Regions from separate parts of the Amycolatopsis sp. NBC_00345 genome, predicted to be linked through region 3. Evidence: riboswitches for the same ligand, from Rfam matches in the RefSeq annotation. Region 3 holds a riboswitch; each other region holds the start of a gene.
What was found. Region 3 has a riboswitch for cobalamin ahead of OG943_RS05765 (CbtB domain-containing protein). Riboswitches for the same ligand answer to the same signal wherever they lie in the genome.

Region 1: linked by a shared signal. The riboswitch ahead of OG943_RS34935 (hypothetical protein) and the one ahead of OG943_RS05765 (CbtB domain-containing protein) in region 3 are both predicted to bind cobalamin.
Region 2: linked by a shared signal. The riboswitch ahead of metE (5-methyltetrahydropteroyltriglutamate--homocysteine S-methyltransferase) and the one ahead of OG943_RS05765 (CbtB domain-containing protein) in region 3 are both predicted to bind cobalamin.

Annotation. Positions count from the first base shown of each region.
Region 1 is NZ_CP107995.1:7,745,662-7,750,283, reverse strand. It holds gene OG943_RS34945 (VanZ family protein) at 1-435, opposite strand, end outside; gene OG943_RS34940 (Gfo/Idh/MocA family protein) at 694-1,590, opposite strand; cobalamin riboswitch at 1,634-1,767, shown strand; gene OG943_RS34935 (hypothetical protein) at 1,783-2,442, shown strand; gene OG943_RS34930 (CbiQ family ECF transporter T component) at 2,489-3,538, shown strand; gene OG943_RS34925 (ABC transporter ATP-binding protein) at 3,535-4,622, shown strand, end outside.
Region 2 is NZ_CP107995.1:771,616-776,237, forward strand. It holds gene OG943_RS03610 (aldo/keto reductase) at 1-195, shown strand, start outside; gene metE (5-methyltetrahydropteroyltriglutamate--homocysteine S-methyltransferase) at 270-2,534, opposite strand; cobalamin riboswitch at 2,647-2,860, opposite strand; gene OG943_RS03620 (ribonucleotide-diphosphate reductase subunit beta) at 2,928-4,001, opposite strand; gene OG943_RS03625 (ribonucleoside-diphosphate reductase subunit alpha) at 4,092-4,622, opposite strand, start outside.
Region 3 is NZ_CP107995.1:1,254,290-1,258,911, forward strand. It holds gene helR (RNA polymerase recycling motor ATPase HelR) at 1-722, shown strand, start outside; gene OG943_RS05755 ((2Fe-2S)-binding protein) at 759-1,454, opposite strand; gene OG943_RS05760 (CbtA family protein) at 1,451-2,296, opposite strand; gene OG943_RS05765 (CbtB domain-containing protein) at 2,336-2,545, opposite strand; cobalamin riboswitch at 2,580-2,705, opposite strand; gene OG943_RS05770 (enoyl-CoA hydratase) at 2,847-3,623, shown strand; gene OG943_RS05775 (siderophore-interacting protein) at 3,629-4,369, opposite strand; gene OG943_RS05780 (HtaA domain-containing protein) at 4,481-4,622, opposite strand, start outside.

The sequences.
Region 1 (4,622 bases), 4.1 Mb from region 3:
GCGGCCGGAGTGGATCACGAACTGCATGGCCTCCACCAGCACGGACGCGGCCATCGCGGTCAGCGCGATCCGGCTGAGTGAGCGCAGCCGCCGCACCCGGATCGGGAGCAGCGCGCCCAGTGGGCACAGCATCAGGAGGTTGCCGATGACCTGCCAGAGCGAGCCGTCGTCGGCCAGCGCGGCGGACAGGTCGGCGCCGGGGACCAGGTCGAGGGTGCTCGTGTCGGCGTCGCCGACGGGCATCACCACCAGGAAGACCACCAGGACGCCCAGCGTCGCGGTGGAGACGTCGACGGCTGCGGTCGCGGAGGCGTGGCGGATGCCGGTTCTTCGCCGCCTCCTCGCCGTGAGCAATGGCCAGCTGATCAGCGCGTAGGGCAGCGCGATGGCCGTCAACGGGATCATCCCCCAGAAAGCGCGCAGCAGAGCACCCATGCGCTTCCCTTCTCAGAGCCCCTCTGAACTGCTTCTTCCCGCCCTCCCAAGATCAACCATCGCATTGCAAGATCCACTTGGCATGCCCAGTGGCCAGCACTATTCGGTGATCTTCCGGTGGCGCGAAACGGCTTCCCGTGGTTCGGTCGAGGCGCGGACCGTCCACAGTGGATGCTGTGGACAACCCTGTGGAAGGATTTCGGGCGCTTAGGCGAAAGCCTTATTTCACAACAGAAATTAGCGAGGACGGCCTGTGTACTACTCGGCGAGCTCGCGGGCCCGTTCGATGATCGAGGACAGGTGCAGGCCCCGCCGGACGTCGCACGGGTGAGTGGTGGTGCCGCTCGCGATCATCGCGGCGAAGTCATCCAGCAGTGCGGTGTAGGACTCCCCGGCTGTGCCCGCTTTGCGTCCGAGTGTCCGGTATCCCTGCTCGCCGTAGACGGCGATCTCGACCACGGTGGGCTGAACCGGCAGGTGCAGCGAGAGCGTCGCGGTGCTCGTCGCGCCACCCTCGTGGGCCAGCAGCAGCTGCCAGAGGTCACCCTCGGCGCGGTGGGCCGCGAGCACGTCGGTGATCCGGCCGAGTGCGGCGTCGAGCAGGTCGAACGCGTGCGGGCCGATGTCCGCGAGCGCGCCGCCCGTGGTGTCCTGGCGCCAGGCCGAAGCCGCGTACTGGCCGCCGAGCAGCGCGCCCGACAGCCAGCGGGCGCCGCCGCCGCGCCAGCCACCGGCGCGGGTGATGTCCTCGAGCCACTCGCGGGTCTGGGTGGAGAACCGCAGGGTGAGCATGACCAGCGACGCGACGTTGTTCGCGGCCACGGCGTCGGCCAGCCGCTGCGCGCCGGCCAGGTCGGCGGCGATCGGCTTCTCCAGGATCAGGTGCTTGCCCGCCTCGGCGGCCTTGACCGCCAGCTCGGCCTGCACGGCGGGCGGGACGGCGAACGCCAGCGCGTCGACCTGCGAGAACAGCTCGTCGAGGTCGTCGGTGCCGATCGCCCCGTGCGCGTCGGCCAGCTCCTTCGCGGCGCCGGCCCGGCGGGCCCAGACGGCGGCGAGCGTTGTCCCAGGATGGTCGGCCAGCCCGGGCGCGTGCACCGTGGTCGCCCACGGACCGGTTCCGACGAGTCCGACGCGCAGCTGTCCGAGTCCCACGCCCGGAAGTGTAGGTGTGTCCGCTGTCGCTTCCTGCGGGTCCCTCCGGTGGGTTAACGTCAGTGCGTTCTACGCCACGAACGGGGGAAGCCGGTGCGAGTCCGGCGCTGACCCGCAACCGTGATCGGCCTGGCCAAGGCCGTGAGCCGGATCGCCCGCCGTGGTCCGACTCGATGCGAGGTTCGTCAACCGATGTCTGTCACTTCGCTCGCCTGGGGGCGAGTTCTGGCCGCGTGCGCGCTGCTGTCCACCGTCGGCCTGGCCGGGGCCGGCCCCGCCGCCGCGACTGTGCCCGGGAAGGGCACCGCCGGCTACTGCCCGGACGCCACCGGCGTCACCGTGATCGTCGACTACCAGGACCTCGGCGGTGACACGCTCATCCGCTGCGCGCCCGGACCGCAGGAGAACGGCGTCACGGCCATGCAGAACGCGGGCCTGGACCTGGCCGGCGCCGGCAAGTACGGCCTGGCCCTGGTCTGCAAGATCGAGGGCAAGCCCGCCGACCAGTCGTGCACCGGGATGCCGCCGGAGAGCGCGTCGTGGAGCTTCTGGACCGCCACGAACGGCGGCAAGTGGGAGTCGAGCCAGGTCGGCGCGCAGGGCTGGAAGCCGCCGGCGGGCAGTTTCGAGGGCTGGTCGTTCGCGCACAACAAGGCGTTCGCGGACTACCCGCCGCCGCGGACCGCGCCCGTCCGGCAGGCGAACGCCCCGGCCCCGGCGCCGGCCGACCCGTCCGCGTCGGACAGCGGTTTCCCGTGGGGGCTGGTGATCGGCATCGTGGTGATCGTGGCGATCGCGGCCGCCGGAGTGGTGACCGGGCTGCGGCGCAGGCGTGGCGCGGACCGCTCGTGAGCCGCGCGGCCGGTCGCGGGTCCCGCTGACCGGGAACCCCCGCGCGCTGCACCCCGGCGCGTGGTGGGTGTGGGCGCTCGCGCTCGCCGTCGCCGCGAGCCGGACCACGAACCCGCTGCTGCTCGGCCTGGTGATCGCGGTGGCCGGGTTCGTGGTCGCCAACCGGCGCACGGACGCACCCTGGGCGCTCGCCTTCCGGCTGTACGCCTACATCGGCGCGGTGATCGTGGTGTCGCGCGTGCTGTTCCGGATCCTCATCGGCGGCGAGGACGGCGGGCACGTGCTGTTCACGCTGCCGACCATCCCGCTGCCCGCGGCCGCCGCGGGGATCACGCTGCTCGGCCCGACGTCGGCCGAGGAGCTGCTGGGCGGCTTCTACGACGGGCTGCGGCTCGCCGCGATCGTGCTCTGCGTCGGCGCCGCGAACGCGCTGGCGAACCCGAAACGCCTGCTCAAGGCCGTTCCCGGGGCGTTGTACGAGGTGGGCACGGCCGTCACGGTCGCGCTCTCGGTGGCGCCGCAGCTGGTGGAGAGCGTGCAGCGGGTGCGACGCGCGCGGCGGTTGCGAGCGGGACGTTCGCGCGGCTTCCGCGTCGTGAAGGGGATTTTCGTGCCGGTGCTCGCGGACGCGATGGACCGCTCGCTCCTGCTCGCCGCCGCGATGGACTCGCGGGGCTACGGGCGGCGGGGTTACCTCGCGCCGCGGGTGCGCGCGGTGATCGCGGTGTGTGTGCTCGCCGGGATGATCGGCGTCGCCGTCGGGGTGTACGGCGTGCTCGACGGGACGTCGACCTGGCTCGGCATCCCGATGCTGGCGGCCGGGCTGGTGGTGGCGGGGGCGGGGTTCGTGCTCGGCGGCCGTCGCGTCCGGCGCACGGCGTACCGGCCCGACCCGTGGCGGCTGCCTGAAACGCTGGTGGTGCTGTGCGGGGTCGGCGCGTGCGCGCTGCTGTTCGCGGCCGGGCCGTCCGGGCTGTACCCGTCCGGGCTGGAGTGGCCGTCGCTGCCGGTCCTGCCGGTGTTGTCCGTGCTGATCGGGGCGCTGCCCGCCTGGCTGGCGCCGCGTCCCGTGCCGTTGCTGGAGGTCGCCCGGTGATCGAGTTCTCCCACGTCGGGGTCACTTACGACGGTACCGCGCGGCCCGTCCTGTCCGATGTGGACCTCGTGGTGGAGGAGGGCGAGCTGTGCCTCGTCGCGGGGCGAACGGGTGTCGGCAAGTCGACTTTCCTCGGCGCGATCAACGGGCTCGTCCCGCATTTCACCGGCGGCCGGCTGACCGGGCGCGTGCGCGTGGCCGGGCTGGACACGGAGACGCACCCGCCGCGTGAGCTGGCGTCCGTGGTGGGGGTGGTCGGGCAGGACCCGCTGGCGGGGTTCGTCACGGACACCGTCGAGGAGGAGCTGGCGTACGGCATGGAGCAGCTGGCCGTGGCGCCGGACGTGATGCGCAAGCGCGTCGAGGAGACGCTGGACCTGCTGGGCGTCGCGGACCTGCGTTACCGTCCACTTCGGACTCTTTCCGGCGGGCAGCAGCAGCGCGTGGCGATCGGCTCCGTGCTCACGGCGCACCCACGGGTGCTGGTGCTGGACGAGCCGACGTCCGCGCTCGACCCGACGGCGGCCGAGGAGGTGCTGGCCGCGATCACGCGGCTGGTGCACGACCTGGGGACCACGGTGGTCGTCGCGGAGCACCGGATGGAGCGCGTCGCGCAGTACGCCGACCGCGTGCTGTACCTGCCCGGCGACGGCTCGGTGGTCTCCGGCCCGCCCGCTGAGGTGTTCGCCTTCGCGGACGTCGCGCCGCCGATCGTCGAGCTGGGCCGGCTGGCGGGCTGGTCGCCGCTGCCGCTCTCCGTGCGCGACGCGCGGCGGCTGGCGGGCCCGTTGCGGACGCGGCTGGCTCCGTTTTCGCGCCCGGTTTCCTCGGGGGTTTCCGGCTCCCGGGACTGGGTGGTGCGGGCGTCGGCGGTGCAGGTCCGGTACGGCGACGTGCCGGCCGTGCGCGGGGTGAACCTGCGGCTGGGGCGGGGTGAGGTCGTGGCGCTGATGGGGCGCAACGGATCGGGGAAGTCGTCGCTGCTGTGGGCGCTGCAGGGCAGCGGCCCGCGGTCCGGCGGGACGGTCGACGTCCTGGGCGCGGACCCGGCCCGGCTGAAGCCGCGCGCGGCGCGGGCGCGCGT
Region 2 (4,622 bases), 480 kb from region 3:
CTGGGCACGAGCATGGCGGCGCTGGACTTCGAGATCCCAGCCGAACTGCGCGCGCGGCTCGACGAAGCGAGCGCGGTGCCGCCGGCGTCGGTGTACCGGATGTTCACGCCGCAGTACCAGAACTGGATCGTCACACCGGGCACCAAGATCGGCGACAAACCGGACGGCTACCGGCCCGCCGTGCGGAACTGGTAGCGGAACCGCTCGTGAGTGTTTATGACGGTTAGAACCGTCATAAACACTCACGAGTCGGAAATGGGTGGTGCGGGTCAGGCCTGCTCGGAGCGCACCTGCTTGGCCGCCGCCACCAGGTTCCGCAGTGCCGGGTCGACCTCGGCGTAACCGCGGGTCTTGAGGCCGCAGTCCGGGTTCACCCACAGGCGGCCGACCGGCACGGCGGCGACGGCCGTGCGCAGCAGGTCCGCCACCTCCTCGACGCCGGGAACGCGCGGCGAGTGGATGTCGTAAACGCCCGGGCCGACGCCGCGGGCGAAGCCGGCTCCGGAGAGGTCGTCCAGCACCTCCATCTTCGACCGCGCCGCCTCGATGCTGGTGACGTCGGCGTCGAGCGCGTCGATCGCGGGCAGCACCTCGCCGAACTCCGAGTAGCACATGTGCGTGTGGACCTGGGTGGCGTCGGCCGCCCCGGAAGTCGCGACGCGGAACGCGCGCACGGCCCACGCGAAGTACGCCTCGTGCCCGGCCGCACGCAGCGGCAGCAGCTCCCGCAGCGCGGGCTCGTCGACCTGGACCACCCGCACGCCCGCGGCCTCCAGGTCGCCCACCTCGTCACGGATCGCCAGCGCGACCTGCAGCGCGGTGTCGGCCAGCGGCTGGTCGTCCCGGACGAACGACCACGCCAGGATCGTCACCGGGCCGGTCAGCATGCCCTTCACCGGCTTTTCGCTGAGCTGCTGGGCGTACCGCGCCCACGGGACGGTCATCGGCGCCGGCCGCGAGACGTCGCCGAACAGGATCGGCGGGCGGACGCAGCGGGAGCCATAGGACTGCACCCAGCCGAACTCGGTGGCGGCAAAGCCGTCCAGCTGCTCGGCGAAGTACTGCACCATGTCGTTGCGTTCCGGCTCGCCGTGCACCAGCACGTCGAGGCCCAGCTCTTCCTGCAGCCGCACCACGCGCTCGATCTCGGCGTGCATCGCGGCGACGTAACCGGCCTCGTCCAGCTCGCCCGAGCGCAGCGCCGCGCGGGCCTTGCGGACGTCGGTGGTCTGCGGGAATGAGCCGATCGTGGTCGTCGGCAACGGCGGCAGGCCCAGCTCGGCCTGTTGCGCCGCCGCGCGCTGCTCGTACGGCGGGCGCGTGGCGTCTTCCGGCCGCAGGGCGGCGAGCCGTTCCCGCACGCGCGGGTCGGTCACCTCGGTGGCCGCGGCGCGGTCCGCCACGGCCGCACGGGCCGCGGTGAGGTCCACGTCCTCCTCGCGCAGCGCTCGGCCGAGCAGCACCACCTCGTCCACCTTCTGCCGCGCGAACGCCAGCCAGCCCTTCAGCCGGGCGTCGAGGCTCGTCTCACGCTCGACGTCGTAGGGCACGTGCAGCAGCGAACAGGACGTCGAGACGCTCACGGACGCGGCCGTGCCGAGCAGCTTGCGGGCCTTCTCCAGCGCGCGGTCCGGGTCGGTGCGCCACACGTTGCGGCCGTCGACCACCCCCGCGAGCACCTCCTTGTCCCGCAACGCGCCCTCGGCCGCGACGTCGTCCACAAAGGACTCGTCGGTGACCAGGTCGACGGCCAGCGCCTCGATGGGGGAGCGGGCCAGCACACCGAGCCCGCGCCCGAGCCCGCCGAAGTACCCGGCGACGAGGATCTTCGGCCGGTCCTCGGACTTGGCCAGCACGTGGTACGCGCGGGTCAGCGCGTTCAGCTCGGCGGTGGTGCGGTCGCCGGCGAAGGCCGGCTCGTCGAGCTGGACCCACTCCACGCCTTCGTCGCGCAGCTGGCGCAACAACTCGGCGTACGCCGGGAGCAGTTCGTCGAGCAGCTCCAGCGGCTCGAAGCCCGGCACGGTCGCCTTCGCCAGCAGCAGGAACGTGACCGGGCCGACGAGCACCGGCCGCGTCTCGATGCCGAGCGCGCGGGCCTCGCGGTACTCGTCGAGCGGCTTGCTGCCGGTCAGCGTGAACTTCGTGTCCGGGCCCAGCTCCGGGACCAGGTAGTGATAGTTGGTGTCGAACCACTTCGTCATCTCGAGCGCGGGCGCGTCCTGTACCCCGCGCGCCGCCGCGAAATAGGTGTCCAGCGGCGAAAGCCCCAGACCCGTGAAGCGCTCCGGCAGCGCGCCGAACAGCTCGGCGGTGTCGAGCACGTGGTCGTAGTGGGAGAAGGTGCCGGACGGGATCGAGTCCAGCCCGGCGTCGCGGTGCCCGGTCCAGGCGCGGGTCCGCAGCGCGCGGCCGGTGGCCAGCAGCTCCGCCGCGTCGATCCGGCCCGCCCAGTACCGCTCCAGGGCGCGCTTGAGCTCCCGGTCCGGCCCGATGCGCGGGCTGCCCAGGATGGTGGTGCCGATGGTGTTCACAGCTCTCTCCTCGCGAGCTCGCCGAACGAGTCCGGACGCGCGAAGGGGCCGCGTGTTCGGTCGCGCCTGCTCCCACGAGGCCCGGACTCACGCACGCCGACGGCGCGCGTGCCACAGGCAGGTCTTCGGACTGGTGGGCGCCGTGCTCGCGCCTACTCGCCGTCGCTTCCCGGGCTCGCGCCCAGTGCTGTACCACTTGTCGTGGTGACGGCTTTCGTTCCCACTCACCGCTGCGGGGGCAGTCCCGGATTCACACCGGGTTCCCTGTTGCCTCGCCCCGGTCGCGGCCGCGAAAAAAGCCCGGCCACGCCCTGGGCGAACCAGTGGCGTGGCCGAGCCTAGCGGTCGGGGCCGAGCGTGGCACAAATCCCGCTCGATTCCCGGATGGCGGGATCAGTCCCAGTCCAGCGCCCCGCCCGACTGGTACTCGATGACGCGGGTCTCGAAGAAGTTCTTCTCCTTCTTCAGGTCCATCGCCTCGGACATCCACGGGAACGGGTTCTCCGTCTCGCCGAAGATGGGCGCGAGGCCGATCTGCTGCGCGCGCCGGTCGGTGATGAAGTGCATGTACTGCTCGCACAGCTGCGCCGACAGGCCGAGCATGCCGCGCGGCATGGTGTCGCGGGCGTAGGAGACCTCCAGCTCACACGCCTCCTTCAGCATCCCGCGCACCTCGGCCTGGAACTCCTCGGTCCACAGGTGCGGGTTCTCGATCTTGATCTGGTTGATGCAGTCGATGCCGAAGTTCAGGTGGATCGACTCGTCGCGCAGGATGTACTGGTACTGCTCGGCGATGCCGACCATCTTGTTCCGCCGGCCGAGCGAGAGGATCTGCGCGAAGCCGGTGTAGAACCACATGCCCTCGAAGATCACGTAGAACGCCACCAGGTCGCGCAGGAACGCGGTGTCGGCCTCCGGCGTCCCGGTCTCGAAGTCCGGGTCCTCCAGGTGCTGCGTGTACTTCAGCGCCCACGCGTCCTTGTCCGAAATGGACGGCACCTCGCGGTACATGTTGAACAGCTCGCCCTCGACCAGGCCGAGGCTCTCGCAGATGTACTGGAAGGTGTGCGTGTGCACGGCCTCCTCGAAGGCCTGGCGCAGCAGGTACTGGCGGCACTCCGGGTTGGTGATCTGCCGGTACACCGCGAGCACGATGTTGTTGGCCACCAGCGACTCCGCCGTGGCGAAGAAGCCGAGGTTGCGCTTGAGCATCTGCCGCTCGTCCTCGGTGAGGCCGTCCGGCGACTTCCACAGCGCGATGTCGGCCTGCATGGCGACCTCGGTCGGCATCCAGTGGTTGTTGCAGCCGGCGAGGTACTTCTCCCACGCCCAGCGGTACTTCATCGGCAGCAGCTGGTTCACGTCGGCGCGGGCGTTGATCATCCGCTTGTCGTCGACGTTGATCCGGGCGGCGCCGACCTCGATCTCACCGAGGCCGGTCACGCCGGTGCTCTCCACGTTGGTCATTCGGGTTTCTCCTGGGGAAAGCGGTGGGGGGCCCTGAAGGCCACCATGAGGGACCTGGATGCCCTCATGGTGGCCTTCAGGGCCGCGGGGCTACTGGCAGGCTTCGCAGTCGGGGTCGTCGATCCGGCAGGCGGCGCCTTCGGTGGCGACGAAGTCGACGTCGTCGACCTTCGGCATCTCCTTGGGCTCCGGCTTCGCGGCGGGCGGCGTGACGGGCACGGCCGGGACCGCGGCGGCCGGGACCGCGGCGGCCGGGACCGCGGCCGAGGCGGACGGCGCCGGCGCGACCGACGGGGACGGAGCGGCGGCAGCGGCCGGAGCGGCAGCGGCCGGGGCGGTCGTGGTGGCGGCGGCGGAGACGGCGTTCAGCTTGCCGTCGGTGCCGCGCAGGGTGCTCTTCTCCACGTGCGTCGCGGACTGGGCGCGCAGGTAGTACGTGGTCTTGAGGCCCTTGTGCCACGCGTAGCGGTACAGCTCGTCGAGCTTGCGGCCGCTGGGCGCCGCGATGTACAGGTTCAGCGACTGCGCCTGGTCGATCCACTTCTGCCGGACCGAGCCGGCGTCCACGATCCACTTCGACTCGATCTCGAACGCGGTGGCGTAGAGCGCCTTCAGGTCGTC
Region 3 (4,622 bases):
CCGAGGACCTGGCCGACCGCTTCGTCGAAGCCGACACCCGCACCCTCGTCGAGCGCGCCACCGCGGACCGGGACTGGACCTACCGGCACGTGGTGGTCGACGAGGCCCAGGAACTGTCCGAAATGGACTGGCGGGCGCTGATGCGGCGCTGCCCCAGCCGGTCGTTCACGGTGGTCGGCGACCTCGCCCAGCGCCGGTCGGCGGCCGGGGCGACGTCGTGGGACGCGATGCTGGAGCCGTACGTGCCCGGTCGCTGGACCTACCGGTCGCTGTCGGTGAACTACCGCACCCCGGCGGAGATCATGGCCGTCGCCGCCACGCTGCTCGCCGAGTTCGCGCCCGGGGCCCAGCCGCCGGAGTCGGTCCGCGCGTGCGGGGTCCGGCCGTGGTCCCGGCACATCGGCGGGGACGAGCTGGCCTCGGCCATCGAGGAGTTCGTCCGGGACGAAGCCGGTCGTGAGGGCACCAGCGTGGTGATCGGGCCGCCGGGGGTGCCGGGCACGATCCCGGCGTCGGAGACCAAGGGACTGGAGTTCGACGCGGTCCTGGTCGTGGACCCGGACCGGATCCTCGCCGACGGCCCCCGCGGCGCGGCCGAGCTGTACGTCGCGCTGACCCGCGCCACCCAGCGCCTCGGCGTCCTGCACCAAGGCCCGTTGCCGGAGGCGCTGAGCGGGCTCGCGGAGATCGGCACCGAGGCCGTGAGCCGGCGGCCGGCGTGACCGGCGAGGCCGCCCGGGTACGCGCGCCGGGCGGTCTCAGGACCGGGTGAGCACGCAGTCGCCGCAGACGGCGCCGGAGCCGGTGGGGGCGACGCGGTAGATCAGGCAGCAGCTGCGCCGCCGGAACCGGCCCTCGGCGCGGGTGCTCGTGCCGAGCAGGGGTGCGCGGTCGAGCAAGGCCGTGGCGAGCGCGTGCGCCCGCACCGTCCATTCAGGACGGTCGGTGCCCAGCATTGTGGCGGCGCCGTTCACGGCGGAGGCGACGTTGCCCCACAACACCTGGCCGGACAACGGGAACAGCCCGGTGACGAGCCGGATCGGGCCGTCGAGAACCTGCGAGGCCAGGGCGTCCACCAGTGCGTCGTCCGGAAGCGGCGGCCCGGACGGCGGCCGGACCGACAGCGGGACCGCGCCGCCGGGCACCGGCTCCCACCAGGTCCCGGCGAGGCCGAGGTCGAGCACCGTCCCGTCGCGGACGGCGAACGCGAGCGCGGGGGAGAGCAGCCGGGCCACCATGCCGAGGTGTGTCACGGACGCCGCGACCCGCCACTCGACGGCGTCGTCCGGGCGGCCGCCCGCGAGCGCGGTCCGGACGGAGGCGATGCGGGAGCCGAGCACGCTCTCGTCGGCCACCAGCTCGTCGAGCGGGCGCCACGGCGGTGTGGCCGTGGCGCCCGTGACGTGCGTGTGTACCGCGAAGAACGGGCCGAGGCCGGCGAAGTCCTCTGTCACACGGCCTGCGTGGCGGTGGTCCGGCGTTCGCGGCTGAGCAGCCGTTCGGCGAGCGGGCCGAACGACAGCCCGAGCGCGCCCCACAGGATCACCTGCGCGATGAGGGAGTAGAAGCGGAAGTCGAACAGCGTGTCGGCCGGGAAGCCCGGGTAGACGATCGCGCCGGCCGGGTTCTTCAGCGGCAGCGGGGTTTCGGTGGGCTGGACGCCGTACTCGGCCACGTTCGCCGACAGGTGCCCGAACGGCGGCAGCACGGCCATCAGGATCCCGATCACGACCACGAACGCGGCGCCCGCGATCAGGGACGCGTTCCAGATCCCCAGCCGCGGGGCGAGCCGCCGGCCGAGCCAGACTGCGGCGGCCAGGAACACCAGCGAGCCCACGACCATGATCAGGTACAGCCCGCCGCGGTCGCCGATGGTGTCCGGGTGCCCGATGGACGGCGGGTTGGCCGGGTACTTCAGGAACGGCACCAGGTACATGCCGAGGAACCCGGCGCCGGCCACCAGCAGCGCCAGGGTGCGCGGCCGCACCTTGCCGACGCGGCCGAGGCAGACGGTGTAGACGACCGTGAACAGCAGGCCCATGGCCAAGCCGAAGAGGATCATCCCGGCGCCGATGCCGACGTTGGCCTGCACGGCGCGGCTGAACAGCTCGGGGCCCTCCGACTCGGCCGGCTGCCCGGCGGCCTGGTCCAGCACGGCCTGCGCCGCGTCCCGGCCGCTCTCGTAGTCGATCGCCGCCTGGATCTGCGGTTCGGCGAAAATGCGGGCGAAGACGAACGCCAGCAGGCCCGCGAAGGCGCCGGTGAGCGCGCCGCGCAGGAGGAGCTTCTTCTCCATGTCCGGTTGTCCCGATCTTTCCGTGGTTCTGGATCAGGTTCAGTGACAGGGGAAGCCGAGGAAGTGCCGGGAGTCGTGCACGAACTCGTGGATGTGCATGTCGCTGCCGAACACCGAGGTCGCGCCCTGGTCGATGCCGATGAAGTAGTACAGCGCGAGTGCCAGCAGGGTCGCGCCGGCGAGCCAGACAACGGCCTTGGTCACGGGCAGGACGACCGGCGTCGAGGATTCGGCGGGCAGGGTGGTCATGGGGCCTCCTTCAGGGGATAACGCGTCCCACATCGGCTGGAGCGGCCCGGCGGTTCCTCGACCTGACTTGCCCGCGGCTGCAGTACAGCCACGGGCACACAGTGGCGCGACCGTGCCGGAATCTCACCGGCTTCGGGAAACCGCCGCGCCGCACGACAGTACGTCGCGGCGCGCGGGGGCGTCAATTGCCGTTGCCACCACTGGCCCCGGCTGTGCGGACGGTCACCGCCGCGGGCCTGGCGGAGTTACTCGGACTAGATATAGTCGGACGTCCTAGTGTTCTGTGGAAGGGCAGCACCAGATGAGCTACGAGACCATCACCGTCGGGCGTCCGGAGCCGCGCGTCGCGCTGATCACGCTGGACCGGCCGAAGGCGCTCAACGCGCTGAACCTCCGGGCCATGGCCGAGATCACCGCCGCGGCGGCCGAGCTGGACCACGACCCCGACGTCGGCGCGATCGTGCTCACCGGGTCGGACCGGGCGTTCGCGGCCGGGGCCGACATCAAGGAGATGGCGCCGCTGTCGTTCGCCGAGGCCCACGCGGCCGACTGGTTCGCGGGCTGGGACGCGCTGGCCCGCGTCCGCAAGCCGCTGGTCGCGGCGGTCGCCGGGTACGCGCTCGGCGGCGGCTGCGAGCTGGCGATGATGTGCGACCTGCTGATCGCGGCCGACACGGCGAAGTTCGGGCAGTCCGAGATCACCCTCGGCGTCATCCCGGGCATGGGCGGTTCGCAGCGGCTGACCCGCGCGGTCGGCAAGGCGAAGGCGATGGACCTGTGCCTCACCGGCCGCACGATGGACGCCGAGGAGGCCGAGCGCGCCGGGCTGGTGTCGCGGATCGTGCCGGCGGCGGACCTGCTCACGGAGGCGGTGGCCGTCGCCGCGAAGATCGCGAGCATGTCCGCGCCCGCGACGATGATGGCCAAGGAGGTCGTCAACCGCGCGTTCGAGACCGGGTTGGCCGAGGGGCTGCTGTTCGAGCGCCGGGTCTTCCACTCGACTTTCGCCACGCACGACCAGAAAGAGGGCATGGCCGCGTTCACCGGGAAGCGACCGCCGGAATTCCGGCACGCCTGAGCTGCTCAGCCCGCCGACCGGCCCTCGATCCAGTACGACTGGGTGAAGCTGTGGGACCGGTCGAGGCCGAGGTGGTCGCGGAAGACCGGGCGCACGGCCTTGACCAGTGACCGCTCGCCGGCCGCCCACGCGTAGCGGTCGGGGGCGGCGCTTTCGGCCGCGGTGATGGCCGCGGCGAGCGCGGCGCCTCGCTCGCCGTCCGGGGTGACCCAGGTGAACTCGGTGCCGGCGCGGGGTTCCTGTGGCAGGGCGAGGTGGTCGTCGTGGGAGTCTTCGAGGTAGACGCGGACGGCGACGGTGTCCGGCACATGCGCCAGCCAGCTGGTGATCGCGGGCAACGCGGTCGCGTCGCCGGCCAGGAGCACGGCCGTGGTGCCGTCGGGCACCGAGATCTTCGCCGGGGTGAGCGCGGCCTCGAGCTTTTCGCCGGGCTCCGCGCGGCGGGCCCACTCGCCGGCCGGGCCCGCGGTCTCGTGGAGGACGAAGTCCAGCGCGAACGTGCCGTCGCCGGGCCGGACGTCGACGAAGGTGTAGCCCCGCTGGCTCACTTCACCCTCGCCGCGCGCCGGGTTCGGCACCCACAGCCGTAGCCACAGCGTCGGGAACACGTCCAGCCCGCGCACGAACTCCGGCGCGCTGAACACGATCCGCCGGTACCACGGGGTGAAGTCCTTGATCGACACCACTTCGACCGCGTGGTTGCGCACGCCCATGAGGCGCAGCACGCCCCGTTGCCAGTTGGCCATCTGCGGTTCCTTCTTCCGGGGGGATGCGCCCCAATGTGGCGTTCGGTGCGCTCAACGCACCCAATGTGGCGTTCGGTGCGTCCAACGCAACCAACGCCACATTGGGGCGGTTCACGAGGTCTTCCGGCTCCGGCGGGTGAACAGCACCAGGCCGGTGCCGGCCAGCAGCAGGACCGCGCCCCACCACAGCGGGGCGAGGGTCGCGCCGGTGGAGGCCAGGTTGCCCGGCCGGAACGCGACGTCGGGGACCAGG